Regions from separate parts of the Pseudomonas sp. PS02288 genome, predicted to be linked through region 1. Evidence: predicted binding sites of a transcription regulator. Region 1 holds the regulator's gene; each other region holds the start of a gene.
What was found. The regulator FliA, encoded in region 1, starts transcription of late flagellar genes. The targets are predictions, from matches to a motif close to CTAAAGTTTNNNNNNNNNNNGCCGNTAA.
Positions count from the first base shown of each region.

Region 2: motA (flagellar motor stator protein MotA) is a predicted target of FliA. The motif match lies at 1,268-1,295, and genes of this name have one in related genera.
Region 3: QMX85_RS16815 (methyl-accepting chemotaxis protein) is a predicted target of FliA. The motif match lies at 3,147-3,174, and genes of this name have one in related genera.

Region 1 covers NZ_JASCPA010000001.1:154,298-159,249, forward strand. The annotation lists gene flhA (flagellar biosynthesis protein FlhA) at 1-560, shown strand, start outside; gene flhF (flagellar biosynthesis protein FlhF) at 573-1,898, shown strand; gene fleN (flagellar synthesis regulator FleN) at 1,951-2,784, shown strand; gene fliA (RNA polymerase sigma factor FliA) at 2,781-3,530, shown strand; gene QMX85_RS00720 (chemotaxis response regulator CheY) at 3,610-3,984, shown strand; gene QMX85_RS00725 (protein phosphatase CheZ) at 4,004-4,798, shown strand.
Region 2 covers NZ_JASCPA010000003.1:118,897-123,848, forward strand. The annotation lists gene QMX85_RS02900 (HDOD domain-containing protein) at 1-1,235, opposite strand, end outside; gene motA (flagellar motor stator protein MotA) at 1,351-2,202, shown strand; gene motB (flagellar motor protein MotB) at 2,213-3,343, shown strand; gene rsgA (small ribosomal subunit biogenesis GTPase RsgA) at 3,381-4,412, opposite strand; gene QMX85_RS02920 (class I SAM-dependent methyltransferase) at 4,539-4,952, shown strand, end outside.
Region 3 covers NZ_JASCPA010000045.1:796-5,747, reverse strand. The annotation lists gene ubiB (ubiquinone biosynthesis regulatory protein kinase UbiB) at 1-135, shown strand, start outside; gene hisI (phosphoribosyl-AMP cyclohydrolase) at 234-635, shown strand; gene QMX85_RS16840 (phosphoribosyl-ATP diphosphatase) at 628-963, shown strand; gene QMX85_RS16835 (twin-arginine translocase TatA/TatE family subunit) at 980-1,222, shown strand; gene tatB (Sec-independent protein translocase protein TatB) at 1,226-1,612, shown strand; gene tatC (twin-arginine translocase subunit TatC) at 1,609-2,391, shown strand; gene QMX85_RS16820 (16S rRNA (uracil(1498)-N(3))-methyltransferase) at 2,388-3,095, shown strand; gene QMX85_RS16815 (methyl-accepting chemotaxis protein) at 3,225-4,952, shown strand, end outside.

The DNA.
Region 1 (4,952 bases):
AACTGCTGGCGAAGAGCTCGCCGAAGCTGGCCGAAGAGCTGGTGCCGGGGATGATCTCGCTGTCCACGCTGCTCAAGGTGCTGCAGGCGCTGCTTAACGAACAGGTTCCGGTACGCGACATCCGCACCATCGCCGAAGCCATCGCTAACGTCGCTGCGAAGAGTCAAGATCCCGCCGCCATGGTTGCAGCGGTCCGCGTCGCGCTGGCCCGCTCAATCGTGCAAACCGTTGTGGGACTAGAGCCGGAGATGCCTGTTATCACGCTCGACCCAAGGTTGGAACAGATATTGCTGAATAGTCTTCACAAGGCCGGTCAGGGCTCCGAGGATGGCATCCTCCTCGAACCTGGCATGGCCGAGAAGCTGCAGCGTTCCCTGGTGGAAGCGGCGCAGCGTCAGGAGATGATGGGCAAGCCGGCGATCCTGCTGGTGGCCGGTCCGATCCGGGCGATGCTCTCGCGGTTTGCTCGACTGGCCGTGCCGAACATGCACGTACTGGCCTACCAGGAAATCCCGGACAACAAGCAGGTCACCATCGTCGCCACCGTGGGACAAAATTGAGGTTAACAGGCCATGCAAGTGAAACGCTTCTTCGCCGCCGACATGCGTCAAGCCATGAAGCTGGTTCGTGATGAGCTCGGGGCCGATGCCGCGATCATCGCCAACCGCCGGGTTGCCGGCGGCGTGGAGCTGACTGCCGCGCTCGACTACCAGATGCCGTCCGAGCCGGTTCGCCAGCCGAACGCCGAGCTTGAGGCCGAGCTGCGCAAGACCCAGGCGAAGATCGCGTCGGCCCACGCCGAACTGGCCGTGCGCGCCGCTGGCGAAGTGGTCAAGGACCGCCAGCTGTTCGCCAACGAGCCGCTGGTTGCCCCGGAGCTGCCGACCTCGAAGGTCACCGCGCGTCCGCAGGCCCCGGTACAGCCGGCCGCCGTCACCGCCGCTCCGGCCGGCGATTCGCGCGCGCTGGATGCCATGCGCCACGAACTCAATGGCCTGCGTGAACTGATCGAAGTGCAGCTCGGCTCGTTCGCTTGGACCCAGATGCAGAGTCAGCGTCCGCAGCAGGCCAACCTCTGGCGTCGCCTGCAACGCCTCGGCCTGCCGGCGGAAATCGCCCGCGCGCTGCTGGACAAGGTCGGCCAGGTGCAGGAGCCGCGTCAGGCCTGGCGCATGGTTCTCGCCTACCTGGCCCACGCGATCAAGACTCCGGCCCAGGAACCGCTGGAAGAGGGCGGCGTGATCGCCCTGGTCGGCCCGGCCGGCATGGGCAAGACCACCACCCTGGCGAAGATGGCGGCGCGCTACGTGCTCAAGTACGGCGCCCAGCATGTGGCGCTGGTGAGCATGGACAGCTACCGCATCGGTGCCCAGGAGCAGCTCAAGACCCTCGGCCGCATCCTCAACGTCTCGGTGACCCAGGTCGATCCGGGCAGCTCGCTGACCCAGGCCATCGCCCCGCTGGCGAAGAAGCGCGTGATCCTGATCGACACCGCCGGCCTGCCGAACAACGATCCGGCCCTGCGCATGCAGCTCGAAGCACTCGCCAGCCGCGGCCTGAAGTCGAAGAACTACCTCGTCATGGCGGCCACCAGCCAGAGCCAGGTGCTCAAGGCCGCGTATCATAGCTACAAGCGTTGCGGCCTGGTCGGTTGTGTGCTGACCAAGCTGGACGAGGCGGCCAGCCTCGGCGAAGTGCTCGGGCTGGCAATCAGCCAGCGTCTGCCGGTAGCCTATCTGGCCGATGGCCCGCGAATCCCGGATGATCTGCACGTTCCGCGCAGCCATCAGCTGGTGAGCCGCGCCGTCGCCCTGCAAGCCCCGGAAGAACCCAGTGAAGATGCAATGGCCGACATGTTCGCCGGCCTCTACAACAACTCGGCGCGTCGCGTCGGCTAATTGACCGTCGAGAGACAGTTGCCTGCTCAGTCGCAGACAAGGTGTAAGAGAAATGGCTAGTTTGCATCCAGTTCAAGTGATCGCGGTGACCGGTGGGAAGGGCGGCGTTGGCAAGACCAACGTGTCCGTCAACCTGTCGCTGGCCCTGGCCGACCTCGGCCGGCGGGTGATGCTGCTCGACGCCGACCTGGGTCTGGCCAACGTCGACGTGCTCCTCGGTCTTTCGCCCAAGCGCACCCTGGCCGATGTCATCGACGGCCAGTGCGACCTGCGCGACGTCCTGCTGCAAGGCCCTGGCGGCGTGCGCATCGTGCCCGCCGCTTCCGGCACCCAGAGCATGGTGCAGCTGACGCCGATGCAGCACGCCGGCCTGATCCAGGCGTTCAGCGACATCAGCGACAACATCGACGTGCTGGTCATCGACACCGCGGCCGGCATCGGCGACGGCGTGGTCAGCTTCGTCCGTGCCGCCCAGGAAGTGCTGGTGGTGGTCTGCGACGAGCCGACCTCGATCACCGACGCCTACGCGCTGATCAAGCTGCTCAACCGCGACTACGGCATGAACCGTTTCCGGGTGCTGGCGAATATGGCGCACAGCCCCCAGGAAGGTCGCAATCTGTTTGCTAAGCTCACCAAGGTCACCGACCGCTTCCTCGACGTCGCCCTGCAGTACGTGGGTGCCGTGCCTTACGACGAGTCGGTGCGCAAAGCCGTACAGAAGCAGCGCGCTGTCTATGAAGCTTTTCCGCGCTCCAAGTGTGCGCTGGCGTTCAAGGCGATCGCGCAGAAAGTCGACACCTGGCCATTGCCGGCCAACCCGCGCGGTCACCTCGAGTTTTTCGTCGAGCGTCTGGTTAAACCGACTACCGCAGACTCACCCGTATGACAGCCGCCAGTGGACTTCGTATGTACAGCAAATCGCAGGCGAAGGACTCGCAAACTCAGCTCATCGAGCGTTATGCACCGTTGGTCAAGCGGATCGCCTACCACCTGTTGGCCCGGCTTCCGGCCAGCGTGCAGGTGGAGGACCTGATGCAGGCCGGAATGATCGGCCTGCTCGAGGCTGCCAAGAAGTACGACTCGGGCAAGGGCGCCAGTTTCGAGACTTACGCCGGAATCCGTATCCGTGGGGCGATGCTCGACGAGGTGCGCAAGGGCGACTGGGCTCCGCGTTCCGTGCATCGCAACAGCCGCATGGTCAGCGACGCCATCCGCGCCGTCGAGGCGAGAACGGGCAGAGACGCTAAAGATCAAGAGGTTGCGGCCGAACTTAAATTGAGTCTTGAAGAGTACTACGGCATCCTGAGCGACACTCAGGGCAGCCGACTGTTCAGCTTCGACGACCTCCTGCAGGAAGGCGAGCACGGTTCGGGCCTGCACGAGGACGGTAGCTTCACCCATTACGAACCCGCTCGCGATCTGGAGGATGACCGCTTCCAGGGGGCCTTGGCCGACGCCATCGCCAATCTTCCGGAACGCGAGCGGCTGGTTCTTTCGCTGTACTACGACGAAGAACTGAATCTGAAGGAAATCGGCGAGGTGCTGGGGGTCAGCGAGTCGCGCGTCAGCCAGTTGCACAGCCAGTGTGCCGCGCGTTTGCGGGCACGTCTGGTTGAATGGCGCGCGCACTGAGGCAGCCGGTTTCACGCTTGCGAGGCGCGCGCTGCGAGGCGGCGTTTGGGATTGTACGGAGGTCGACTTGGACAAGAACATGAAAATCCTCATCGTGGACGACTTCTCCACGATGAGACGGATCATCAAGAACCTCCTGCGTGACCTGGGGTTCACCAATACCGCGGAGGCCGACGACGGCACCACGGCATTACCGATGCTGCACAGCGGCAGCTTCGACTTCCTGGTCACCGACTGGAACATGCCCAACATGTCCGGGATCGATCTGCTGCGTGCGGTGCGCGCCGATGATCGACTCAAGCACCTTCCCGTGCTCATGGTGACTGCTGAAGCCAAGCGCGATCAGATCATCGAGGCGGCCCAGGCCGGCGTGAACGGGTATGTGGTCAAACCCTTCACGGCCCAGGTACTGAAAGAGAAGATCGAAAAGATCTTCGAGCGGGTCAACGGCTGATGTTCGCCTCGAGGGCGCTATGGATCACGACAACATCTCTATGGGCGATGACTTCGAGTCGACCCTGAAGTCCCATGCCCGTCAGCTGACCGAAAGCCTCGAAAAAGGCAACTTCGCTGATGTGGTGCAAATCATCCATCAACTGAATCAGGTCCGCGATCGCGGTCTGTACCAGGAAGTCGGCAAGCTCACCCGCGAGCTACACAATGCCATCGTCAACTTCCAGCTCGATCCCCGTGTTCCGCACGCGCAGGAAGTGTCGCAGATCTCCGATGCCACCGAGCGTCTCTCCTACGTGGTGACGATGACCGAGCGTGCGGCCAACCGCACGATGGATCTGGTGGAAGAGTGCGCGCCGGTGGTCAACGGCATGGCCGACGAGGCCCAGAGCCTGAGCGTCGAATGGCAGCGCTTCATGCGCCGCGAAATCGGGGCTGACGCCTTTCGCGAGCTGGCCAAGCGTGTCGAGCTGTTCCTCGCGCGCAGCGAGCGGGACGGCGCCAAGCTCTCCGGCCACCTGAACGACATTCTTCTGGCGCAGGATTACCAGGACCTCACCGGTCAGGTGATCAAGCGTGTCACCACCCTGGTCACCGAAGTCGAGAGCAATCTGCTCAAGCTGATGCTCATGGCCAGCCAGGTCGATCGTTTCGCCGGCATCAAGCACGACCACGAAGGGCTGCGTGCCGAGCAAGAAAAACAACAAAAAGAGTCCTCCCGGGGTGAAGGTCCGCAGATTCATGCCGATAAGCGTGATGACGTCGTATCCGGTCAGGACGATGTCGACGATCTGCTATCCAGTCTTGGATTCTAGGACCCGTCGACGTTTTGGTTACGGCCACGACCTAGGCGTTTTCGCAGGGCAAGGAAGGAGGAGAGAAGTTGGTTGCTCCAGATGAACGACGAGTGACGCCGGCCTGCGAAAAACGCGCCCCGTCCCTGCGGCTCAACGCGGTTCGCGACGAAAC
Region 2 (4,952 bases), on a different contig from region 1:
AGGTTCAGCTGCCCGGCGTCCCTGGGCAGGCCGAAGGTCTGCTGGACCGTCAGGCGCTGGTGGCTGCGATCGACGAGCAGCAGCATCCCGCGGCGCATGCCGCAGGCTTTCAGGGCGACGCCGGCGGTGGCCAGCAGTTGTTGCAGGTTGGCGAAGCCGCTTGGCTCGGCGAGCAGGTAGCCACATTGCCTGCGCCACTCGGCGAGTTGCTCGGCCTTGGGTGCTGCGGCCTGCGCCGGCGCCTGCTGCAGACGGCGTGCCTGCCAGGGCCAGATCAGCGCCCGCGCCGGGTGCCAGAGATCGGCATCGCAGCGGTGCAGGCGTGCGCTGGCCGCGGCCTGCTGGTGAATCGCCTGCTGCAGCTCATCCAGCGGAATCTGCAGGTAGAGGCCGGCCCAGCGCTGCCAGCGCAGGCTGTGCGGGCTGTCCCAGGCATCGTGGGCGGACAGCGCCAGGCCGTTGGCCAGCAGCACCGTGTTGGAGGGCTGGGTCAGCCAGCGGCGCAGCGGCGGGTCGGCATCGAGCAACTGTTGCTGGTGCAGCGGATGGGCGTTCTCCCTGGCGATATGCAGTGCCTTGACCAGCAGTCGGCGGTCGTTGCCCAGCAGGCGATAGCCCTGGACGATCCACGCCGGCAGCCGCCAGTGTTCGGCCAGCGCCTGGCACAGGCGCACAGCAGGCACGCCGAGCAGGTCGCGTTCGACCTTGCTCGCCGGTTCGTGCTGGCCGAGCACACGCCGCTCCCAGGTGGCGAAGAGTGTCGGGTGCGCCACCAGCAGCGGCCACAGCGGCGAGAGGAACAACAGGCTGCCCCAATGGATTTCCTGCCAGAGCCGCGCCAGGCGCGCGCCGAACAACCCGCTGGCTTGCTGGCTGGCATGCTGGCCTATCAGCTGCATCTGGCGCAGCGATTGGGGAATCTGCCGTTCGTCGACGGCCGGCAGGCGCTGCAACAGCTCCTCGGCACGCTTGAGGCCCAGTCGGGTGAGGGCCTGCTCGAGGCTTTCCGCCGGCTCGCCCAATGCCCCGGTCCGACGATTCGCTTCGCGCAGCACCGCAAGTGCCAAGGCTGGGCTATCTTCAATCAGGTCGGCGATCTCACGCAGTGATCGCTGGTTGTCGGAGAGTGCCAGACTCACCTGGCGATGATGGCCCGCCGGTATCGGCAGGCGAATGTCATCGAGTTGCTTGAGCCAACCTTCTAGCGTGCGGGGTACGGGCAATTCGGTCGGCATGGCGGGGTCGGCTGGCTTTTACCCGGGAGGGCCTATAGTCTGGCGCAAATTTTCCGATAAATAGAAGGGCTGTTTTGGCAGCTCCCCTTTCTATTCCTCTCAAGCGTCCCTTTTTATGGCAAAAATCATCGGCATCATCGTCGTATTCGCCAGCGTGCTCGGCGGATACGTGCTTTCCCACGGCAAGATCGGCGCGCTCATCCAGCCGTTCGAAGTCATGATCATCGGCGGCGCGGCGCTGGGGGCCTTCCTCCAGGCCAACCCCGGCAGCACCTTCATGCATGTGTTCAAGAAGTCGCTGAAGATGTTCGGTTCGCGCTTCAACCACGCCTACTACCTGGAAATCCTCAAGCTGCTCTACGAGATCCTCAACAAGAGTCGCCGCGAGGGGATGATGGCCATCGAGGCCGATGTCGAGGACCCCGCCGCCAGCCCGATCTTCAGCAAGTACCCCGGCATCCTCAAGGACGCCGGAATGACCGCCTACATCTGCGACTACCTGCGCATCATGTCGTCCGGCAACATGGCGCCGCACGAGTTGGAGGGGCTCTTCGACATGGAGCTCGCCAGCATCAAGGAGGAACTGGAGCATCCGGCCCACGCGGTCAACCGTGTCGCGGACGGCCTGCCGGGTTTCGGTATCGTCGCCGCGGTGCTGGGCATCGTGGTCACCATGGCGCTGCTCGGCGAAGTGGCTCAGGCCGAGCTTGGCACCCACGTCGGCGCGGCGCTGGTCGGCACCTTTCTCGGTATTCTCGCGGCCTACGGCTTCTTCGGCCCGCTCTCGGTCTCGCTGGAACACGATGCCAAGGAAGAGCTGAACGTATACGAGGCGATCAAGGCAACGCTGGTTTCCTCAGCATCCGGCATGCCGCCGACCCTTGCGGTGGAGTTCGGGCGCAAGGTGCTGTTCCCGGCGCACCGGCCGAGTTTCACCGAGCTCGAACAGGCGATGCGCGGCAGCTGAGGCCTGAACCATGGAAAACAACCAGCCGATCATCGTAAAGCGGGTCAAGAAGATCGCCGGCGGGCACCACGGCGGTGCCTGGAAGATCGCCTTCGCCGACTTCGCGACCGCCATGATGGCGTTCTTCCTGGTGCTCTGGCTGATGTCCTCGGCCACCCCCGAGCAGAAGAAGGCCATCGCCGGCTACTTCCAGGACCCGATCGGCTTCACCGAAAGCGCCAGCCCCTACGTGATCGACCTTGGCGGTACGCCGACGCCGGCGCCGGATCGCACCCTAAACCCGGAAATCCAGGCCCAGCCCGACGGCGACGAGACCCGCATCAGCCCGGACAGCGAGGACCTCAAGCTGCAGGGCGAGCAGACCAAGGACCCGAGCAAGCTCGATGCGGAGACGATCGAGGCGCAGAAGGCGGAAAAACTCGCCGAACAGGTGGAAAACGAGCGCCTCGAACTGCTGCTGCAGGAGCTGCAGAACAAGGTCGACGAAAGCCCCGAGCTGAAGCGCTTCAAGGACCAGATCCTGTTCGAGATCACCCCCAACGGCCTGCGCATCCAGATCCAGGACGCCGCCAACCGGCCGATGTTCGCCTTGGGCAGTGCACAGTTGCAGCCGTATTTCGAGGACATCCTGCTGAGCATGTCCGACACCATCAAGGCGGTGCCGAACAAGATCAGCATCAGCGGGCATACCGATGCCACGCCCTTCGTTGGTGGCGCGGGCGGGATGGGCAACTGGGAGCTTTCCGCCGGGCGCGCGAACGCCGCGCGCCGCGCGCTGGTGACCGGCGGCTATCCGGAGGAGCAGGTGGCTCGGGTGGTCGGCTATGCCTCGTCGGTGCCTTTCGATCGCGAAAATCCGCTGAATCCGGTCAACCGTCGGATCGACATCACGGTGCTGACGAAGAAGGCCGAGCGCGCCATCGAAGGCAGCCAGAGCCCCGGCGGCCAGCCGCCGGCGGATAAGCAAAAGCCTGCCGAGCCTGAGGCCGCTCCCACTCACGAGCCGGGCATGCCGGTTCCCGCCCCCGCGTCGGGCGGAGCGCCCGGTGCTTCGAATGCGGCGCCGTCGCCGGGTGTCGCTACGCGGCAGAACGTCTTCGAACAGGGTGGATTGCGCGTGGAGCGCCGCGCCGATCGGTAAACCGCCCGCGTCCCTCGATCGGGGGGCGCCGACTTTCTTAGAAGTCCGCGTCCGGCAGGCTGGCGATGATGTGCCGGTAACTGGCCATCCGTTGTGGCTGGATGCGCCCTTCCTCGAGCGCCTTGAGCAGTGCGCAACCGGGTTCGCGGTCGTGCTTGCAGTCGCGGAAGCGGCAGGTGCCGAGCAGGTCGGCGAACTCGATGAAACCGGCTTCCACATCGTCGCGGCTCACATGGCCGAGGCCGAATTCGCGGATGCCGGGGGAATCGATCAGCTCGCCGCCACCGGGGAAGTGGAACAGCCGGGCGGTCGTGGTGGTGTGCGTGCCCTTGCCGGTGACTTCCGAAAGCCCGCCGACGCGGGTGTCGACGCCCGGCAGCAGGCTGTTCACCAGGGATGACTTGCCGACCCCGGACTGCCCGACGAACACGCTGACGTGGCCGTCCAGCCGCGCCTGCAGCGCCTCCATGCCACCGCCTTCGTGGGCGGAAACCTCCATCAGCGGGTAGCCGAGCTGGCGATACACGGCCAGCAGCGCGTTCAGCCGCGGGCCGTTCTGTTCATCCACCAGGTCGGCCTTGTTCAGCAGCAGCAAGGGCCGGATGCCGGCGTGTTCGGCGGCGATCAGGTAGCGGTCGATCAGGTTGGCGTGGGGCTCGGGCAGCGGGGCGAAGACGATCACGATCAGATCGACGTTGGCCGCCACCGGCTTGAGCTGCCCGCGGCTGTCCGGGCGGCACAGCTCGGAATTGCGCGGCAGCTGGGCGACGATCACGCCATTGCCCTGGTTGCCGGCGCGCCAGACGACGCGGTCGCCAGTGACCAGCGCCGGCAGGTTGGCGCGCAGGTGGCAGCGGAATACCTGACCGCGGATTTCGCCGTCCTCGGCTTCCACCTCGACCTGCACGCCGAAGTGCGCGATCACCAGGCCGGTCTGCTCCGGCCCCAGGTCGCCGCCCTCGAGTTCGTCGAGCGTGCGCGACTCGCGCTTGGCCGCACGGGCGGCGCGTTCTTCCTGGACTTTCTCGATGCGCCAGCTTTGCCGGCGGTTGAGTTGGCGTTTGGCCATGGTGTGCGGTGACTGCTGGATGGTTCGGCCGGCGAGTCTAGCATGCGGGCACTCGCATCACTGGCGCCGCGCGGCGGCTCCATTACACTGCGCGGCCTGGCGAACGAGACGGAAGCAGGCCCTGGGATGCTGATACGCGAATTGAACGGGCTGGGTCGGGGCGTCCCGCTGCTGCTCGCGCTGCTGCTGCAACTGGTCGCCGCGGCGCTGGTGATGGCGCTGGTGATGCTGGCGGTAAAGGGATTGCACTGGCGACCACCGCTGCTCGGCGCGGCGCTTCTGCAGGGGGCGTTGGCGGCTTCGCTGGGGCGTTGGCTGGGACTCTCGCCGTGGTGGCTGCCGATCAACCTGGCATTCGTTCCGGCGTTGCTCGCGCTGAACGAGGGCGATCTGCCGCGCTGGGTGCCGCTGGCCGGCTTCCTGGTTCTGCTGCTGTTGAACTGGAACAGCCTCGGCGAGCGCGTGCCGCTGTACCTTACCGGTCGTCGCGGCGAGCGCGCGCTGAGCGATCTGCTGCGCGAACTGCCTGCGGATTTCGCC
Region 3 (4,952 bases), on a different contig from region 1:
TTGCGCCTGCTCGGTGCAGCCCTGCTCGGCGGTGGTGCGGTACTCGCCGCGAACGCCGGATCGCTGAACGCGATCGAGGCCTGGCCGATGTGGATCATGGCCGCTGCGGGTCTTTACCTGGTCGTGCGCCGATAGCCAGCCGCGTCATCGGCTGGCACACTAGGTCCCCTCCATAGACACTGGCAGTACGGCGCGAGCCCTGCGAACAGGGCGCGCCGGCGCGGAAAGACACCATGAAAGACTGGCTTGACGAGATCAACTGGAACGCCGACGGCCTGGTCGCCGCCATCGCCCAGGACCACCGTACGGGCCGGGTGCTGATGATGGCCTGGATGAACCGTGAGGCGCTGAGCCTGACCGTCGCGGAAAACCGGGCAATCTACTGGTCGCGCTCGCGCAACAAGCTCTGGCGCAAGGGCGAGGACTCCGGTCACGTACAGAAGCTCCACGAACTGCGCCTGGACTGCGACGCCGACGTGATCATCCTGATGGTCGAGCAGGTCGGCGGCATCGCCTGCCACACCGGGCGCGAAAGCTGCTTCTACCGGCTTTACCAGGAGGGCGACTGGAAGACCGTCGAGGCGCCGCTGAAAGACCCGAAAGCCATCTATGCGGCGGGCCATCACCATGACTGACACGCTCGACCGCCTGGCCGAAGTGCTCGAGGCGCGCAAGGGCGCGTCGGCCGACAGTTCCTACGTAGCCAGCCTGTACCACAAGGGTCTGAACAAGATCCTGGAAAAACTCGGCGAGGAATCGGTGGAAACCATCCTCGCCGCCAAGGACGCCGCCAATAGCGGCGACTGCAGCGACCTGATCTACGAAACCGCCGACCTATGGTTCCACAGCCTAGTCATGCTCGCCGCCCTCGGCCAGCATCCGCAGGCCGTGCTGGACGAACTGGACCGGCGCTTCGGCCTCTCCGGGCATGCCGAAAAGGCCGCCCGCTCCGACTCCCACTAATCACACGAGGTTCTCCATGGGCATTTTCGACTGGAAACACTGGATCGTCATTCTCATCGTCGTAGTACTGGTTTTCGGCACCAAGAAGCTCAAGGGCCTGGGCGCGGATGTCGGCGAATCGATCAAGGGCTTCCGCAAGGCGATGAACGACGACGAGCGCCCGACCGAAGAGCCGAAGGCCTCGACCACGCCGCTCGAGCAGCCGCACACCATCGACGCCCAGGCGCACAAGGTCGAAGAGCCGGCGCGCAAGGATTAATCCATGTTCGGTATCAGCTTCGGCGAACTGCTGCTGATCGCCCTGGTGGCGTTGCTGGTTCTCGGACCGGAGCGCCTGCCGGGCGCGGCGCGTACCGCCGGCCTTTGGGTGGGCCGGCTCAAGCGCAGCTTCAATGCGATCAAGCAGGAAGTGGAGCGCGAAATCGGCGCCGACGAGATTCGCCGGCAGCTGCACAACGAGAACATCCTGTCGCTGGAGCGCGAGATGAAGCGCAGCATCCAGCCGCCGACGAACACCACGCCGGAGCAGCCCGCCGCCGCTTCGCCGGAGACCGTGGAGGCCGCGCTGCATCCCGAGCCGAAGAGCGATGCCCTATCGCCGCCAGCAGTCGACACCCCCGTCACGCCAGAGCCGCCGCGCAACCCATGAGCGAGATACCGGAACAGGACCAGGAAATGCCCCTGGTTTCGCACCTCACCGAGCTACGCACGCGCCTGCTGCGCTGCGTGGCCGCGGTCTTCCTGATTTTCATCAGCCTGCTGTACTTCTCCAAGCAGATCTACGCCTACGCCTCGGAACCGCTGCGGCGCTTTCTCCCCGAAGGCGCGACGATGATCTCCATCGATCCGGCCTCGGCGTTCCTCGCGCCATTGAAGCTGACCATGATCGTCTCGGTGCTGCTGGCGATGCCCATCATCCTCGGACAGATCTGGGGCTTCATCGCGCCGGGCCTGTACAAGCACGAGAAGCGCATCGCCGTGCCGATGCTGGCGTCGAGCATCGTGCTGTTCTACGCCGGCATGGCCTTCGCGTATTACCTGGTGTTCCCGCTGATGTTCCATTTCTTCATCAGCCAGGCGCCGGAAGGCGTCACCACGATGACCGACGTGAACAGCTATCTGGATTTCCTGACCCTGCTGTTCGCCTTCGGCCTGACCTTCGAGATTCCGGTCGCGGTGGTCCTGCTGACGCTGATCGGCGTCGTCGACGTCGCCTACCTGAAGAAGATCCGCCCTTACGTGATCATCGGCTGCTTCGTGGTCGGGATGATCCTCACCCCGCCGGACCCCATGTCGCAGACCCTGCTGGCCGTGCCGATGTGGATGCTCTTCGAGGTCGGCCTGCTGTTCTCGCGCTTCGTGCGCAAGAGCCGCGACGAGCGCGAAGAAGCCGAAAGCACCGACCAGCCGCCCGCACCACTGCCGTGAACCTGCTGTTGCTGGAAGACGCCGACTTCGTCGCGGCGGACCGGGCCATCCTGCGCGATCGCCGCCTCACCCATCTGCATGACGTGCACCGCGCCGAGGCCGGCGACAGCCTGCGCGTCGGCCGCCTGGGCGGAGCGATGGGCACGGCGCGCCTGCTGCGGCTGCAAGCCGACGAAGCGGAACTGCAGGTCGATCTCGACCAGGCACCTCCGGCCAAGCTGCCGCTGACCCTGCTGCTCGCCCTGCCGCGCCCGAAGATGCTTCGCCGCGTGCTGCAGACAGTCGCCGCCATGGGCGTTCCGCGGCTGGTCCTGCTGAACAGCTACCGGGTGGAAAAGAGCTTCTGGCAGACGCCCTTCCTCGAGCCTGCCGCGATCCGCGAACAGCTGATTCTCGGTCTGGAACAGGCGCGCGACACGGTGCTGCCGGATGTGAGTATCGAGAAGCGCTTCAAGCCCTTCGTAGAGGATCGACTGGCATCGGTCGCTGCCGACAGCCTCGGTCTGATCGCCCACCCGGGCGACTACCCTGCCTGCCCGCGCGGCATCGACGCTCCGGTGACGCTGGCGATCGGCCCGGAAGGTGGCTGGATTCCCTATGAAGTCGAGAAGATGATCGCGGCGGGACTGGCGCCCGTGCAGCTCGGCGATCGCATCCTGCGGGTCGAAACCGCCGTCACCGCCCTCCTCGCACGCCTGTACTGAACCCGCGCCCTGCGGATTTTCACGGTTCGCTTCTAAAATTGTCCTACACCTTTATAGAGTCGCGACCTGCGGCCGATAAGCGCAGCATCCCGCCCCCAGGGAATGGCCTTCTTGTCGTGGAGACACGCGATGGACTGGTTCGACAACCTTAGCGTCAAACTCAAACTCGCCCTGGGCTTCGGCCTGGTGCTGCTGCTTACCCTGCTGATCACCCTAACCGGCTGGTTCAGCCTGGGACAGACCATCGAGCGAGGAGACAAACTGGGCGCGGCCGCGCGCTTCGGCGAAATGACCAAGGACCTGAACGTCTCCCGCCTGCAGTATCTGATCAAGCAAGAGCCCGCCACAGCCGAACGGCTGCGTGGCCGCCTCAAGGACATCGACAAGATCTCCGACGACCTGGGCGCGACCCTCGACCCCGACGACATGGAACTGGTTGGCGAGCAGGACGCCACCAATGACGCCTACCAGAAAGCCATCGAGCTGCTTGGCCAGGCCTACCAGACCCGCGAGGCTGCCCGCGCCAGCCTTGGCAGCAATGCCGATCACGCCGTGCAACTGATCACCGCCCTGGAGCAGCGCGTGCTCGGTGACAGCGCGCTCGACGATGCTACCCGGCTCGCCGAGTTCCGCCTCGTCGCCCAACTGCGCCTCGCTGTGCAGCAGGCGCGCTACCAGGTGCGCGGCTACACCTACAGCAACGATCCGAGCGTGCAACAGACCGCGCTCGACGCCGTCGACGCCGCCATCGGCAGCATCACCCAACTGGGCCAGCAGACCGGCGCGGCGGATGCCAGCCTGGGCGAAATCGCCACCGCCCTGCAGGCTTACCGTAATGCTGTCGTACAGTTCCGGACCGCCAGCGATGCGGCTGCCGCTCAGTTCGCCGCCATGCAGAGCGAGGGTGAGCGCTTCCTGCAGATCGCCCAGCAGCTCTACCAGATCCAGAACGAGAAGCGCACCAGCGAAACCGGGCGTACCCGCGGGCTGCTCGCGATCAGCGCCGCGCTGGCGCTGCTGATCGGCGTGTTCGCCGCGGCGTTGATCACCCGGCAGATCACCCGCCCCCTCAACCTCACCCTGGTCGCGGCGGAACGTATCGCGTCCGGCGACCTAGGCCAGGACATTCAGGTGCGGCGCAAGGACGAACTGGGCCAGTTACAGAAGAGCATGCAGCGCATGACCCTCAACCTGCGCGAGCTGATCGGGCATATCCGCGACGGCGTCACCCAGATCGCCAGCGCCGCCGAACAGCTGTCCGCGGTCACCGAGCAGACTAGCGCCGGGGTGAACAGCCAGAAGAGCGAGACCGACCAGGTCGCCACCGCGATGAACGAGATGGCCGCCACTGTGCAGGAAGTCGCACGCAACGCCGAGGAAGCCTCGCTCGCCGCCAGCACTGCCGATCGCCAGGCTCGTGAGGGCGAAACCGCGGTGAACGACGCGGTGGGGCAGATGGATCGCCTGGCCGCCGAAGTGAGCCGCTCCAACGACGCGGTCGGCCTGCTCAAGCAGGAAAGCGAGCGCATCGGCAGCGTGCTCGACGTAATCAAGTCAGTCGCCGAGCAGACCAACCTGCTGGCGCTCAACGCCGCCATCGAGGCCGCCCGTGCCGGGGACGCCGGACGCGGTTTCGCCGTGGTCGCCGACGAAGTACGCGGCCTGGCGCAACGCACGCAGAAATCCACCGAGGAGATCGAGGAGCTGATCGCGGGCCTGCAGAGCGGCACTCAGCGCGCCGCCAGCCTGATGGACAGCAGCCGGGCACTGACCGAAAGCACGGTCGAGCTGACCCGCAGCGCCGGCAGCCGTCTCGGCGACATCGCCCGGGCGGTGTCGACCATCCAGGCGATGAAC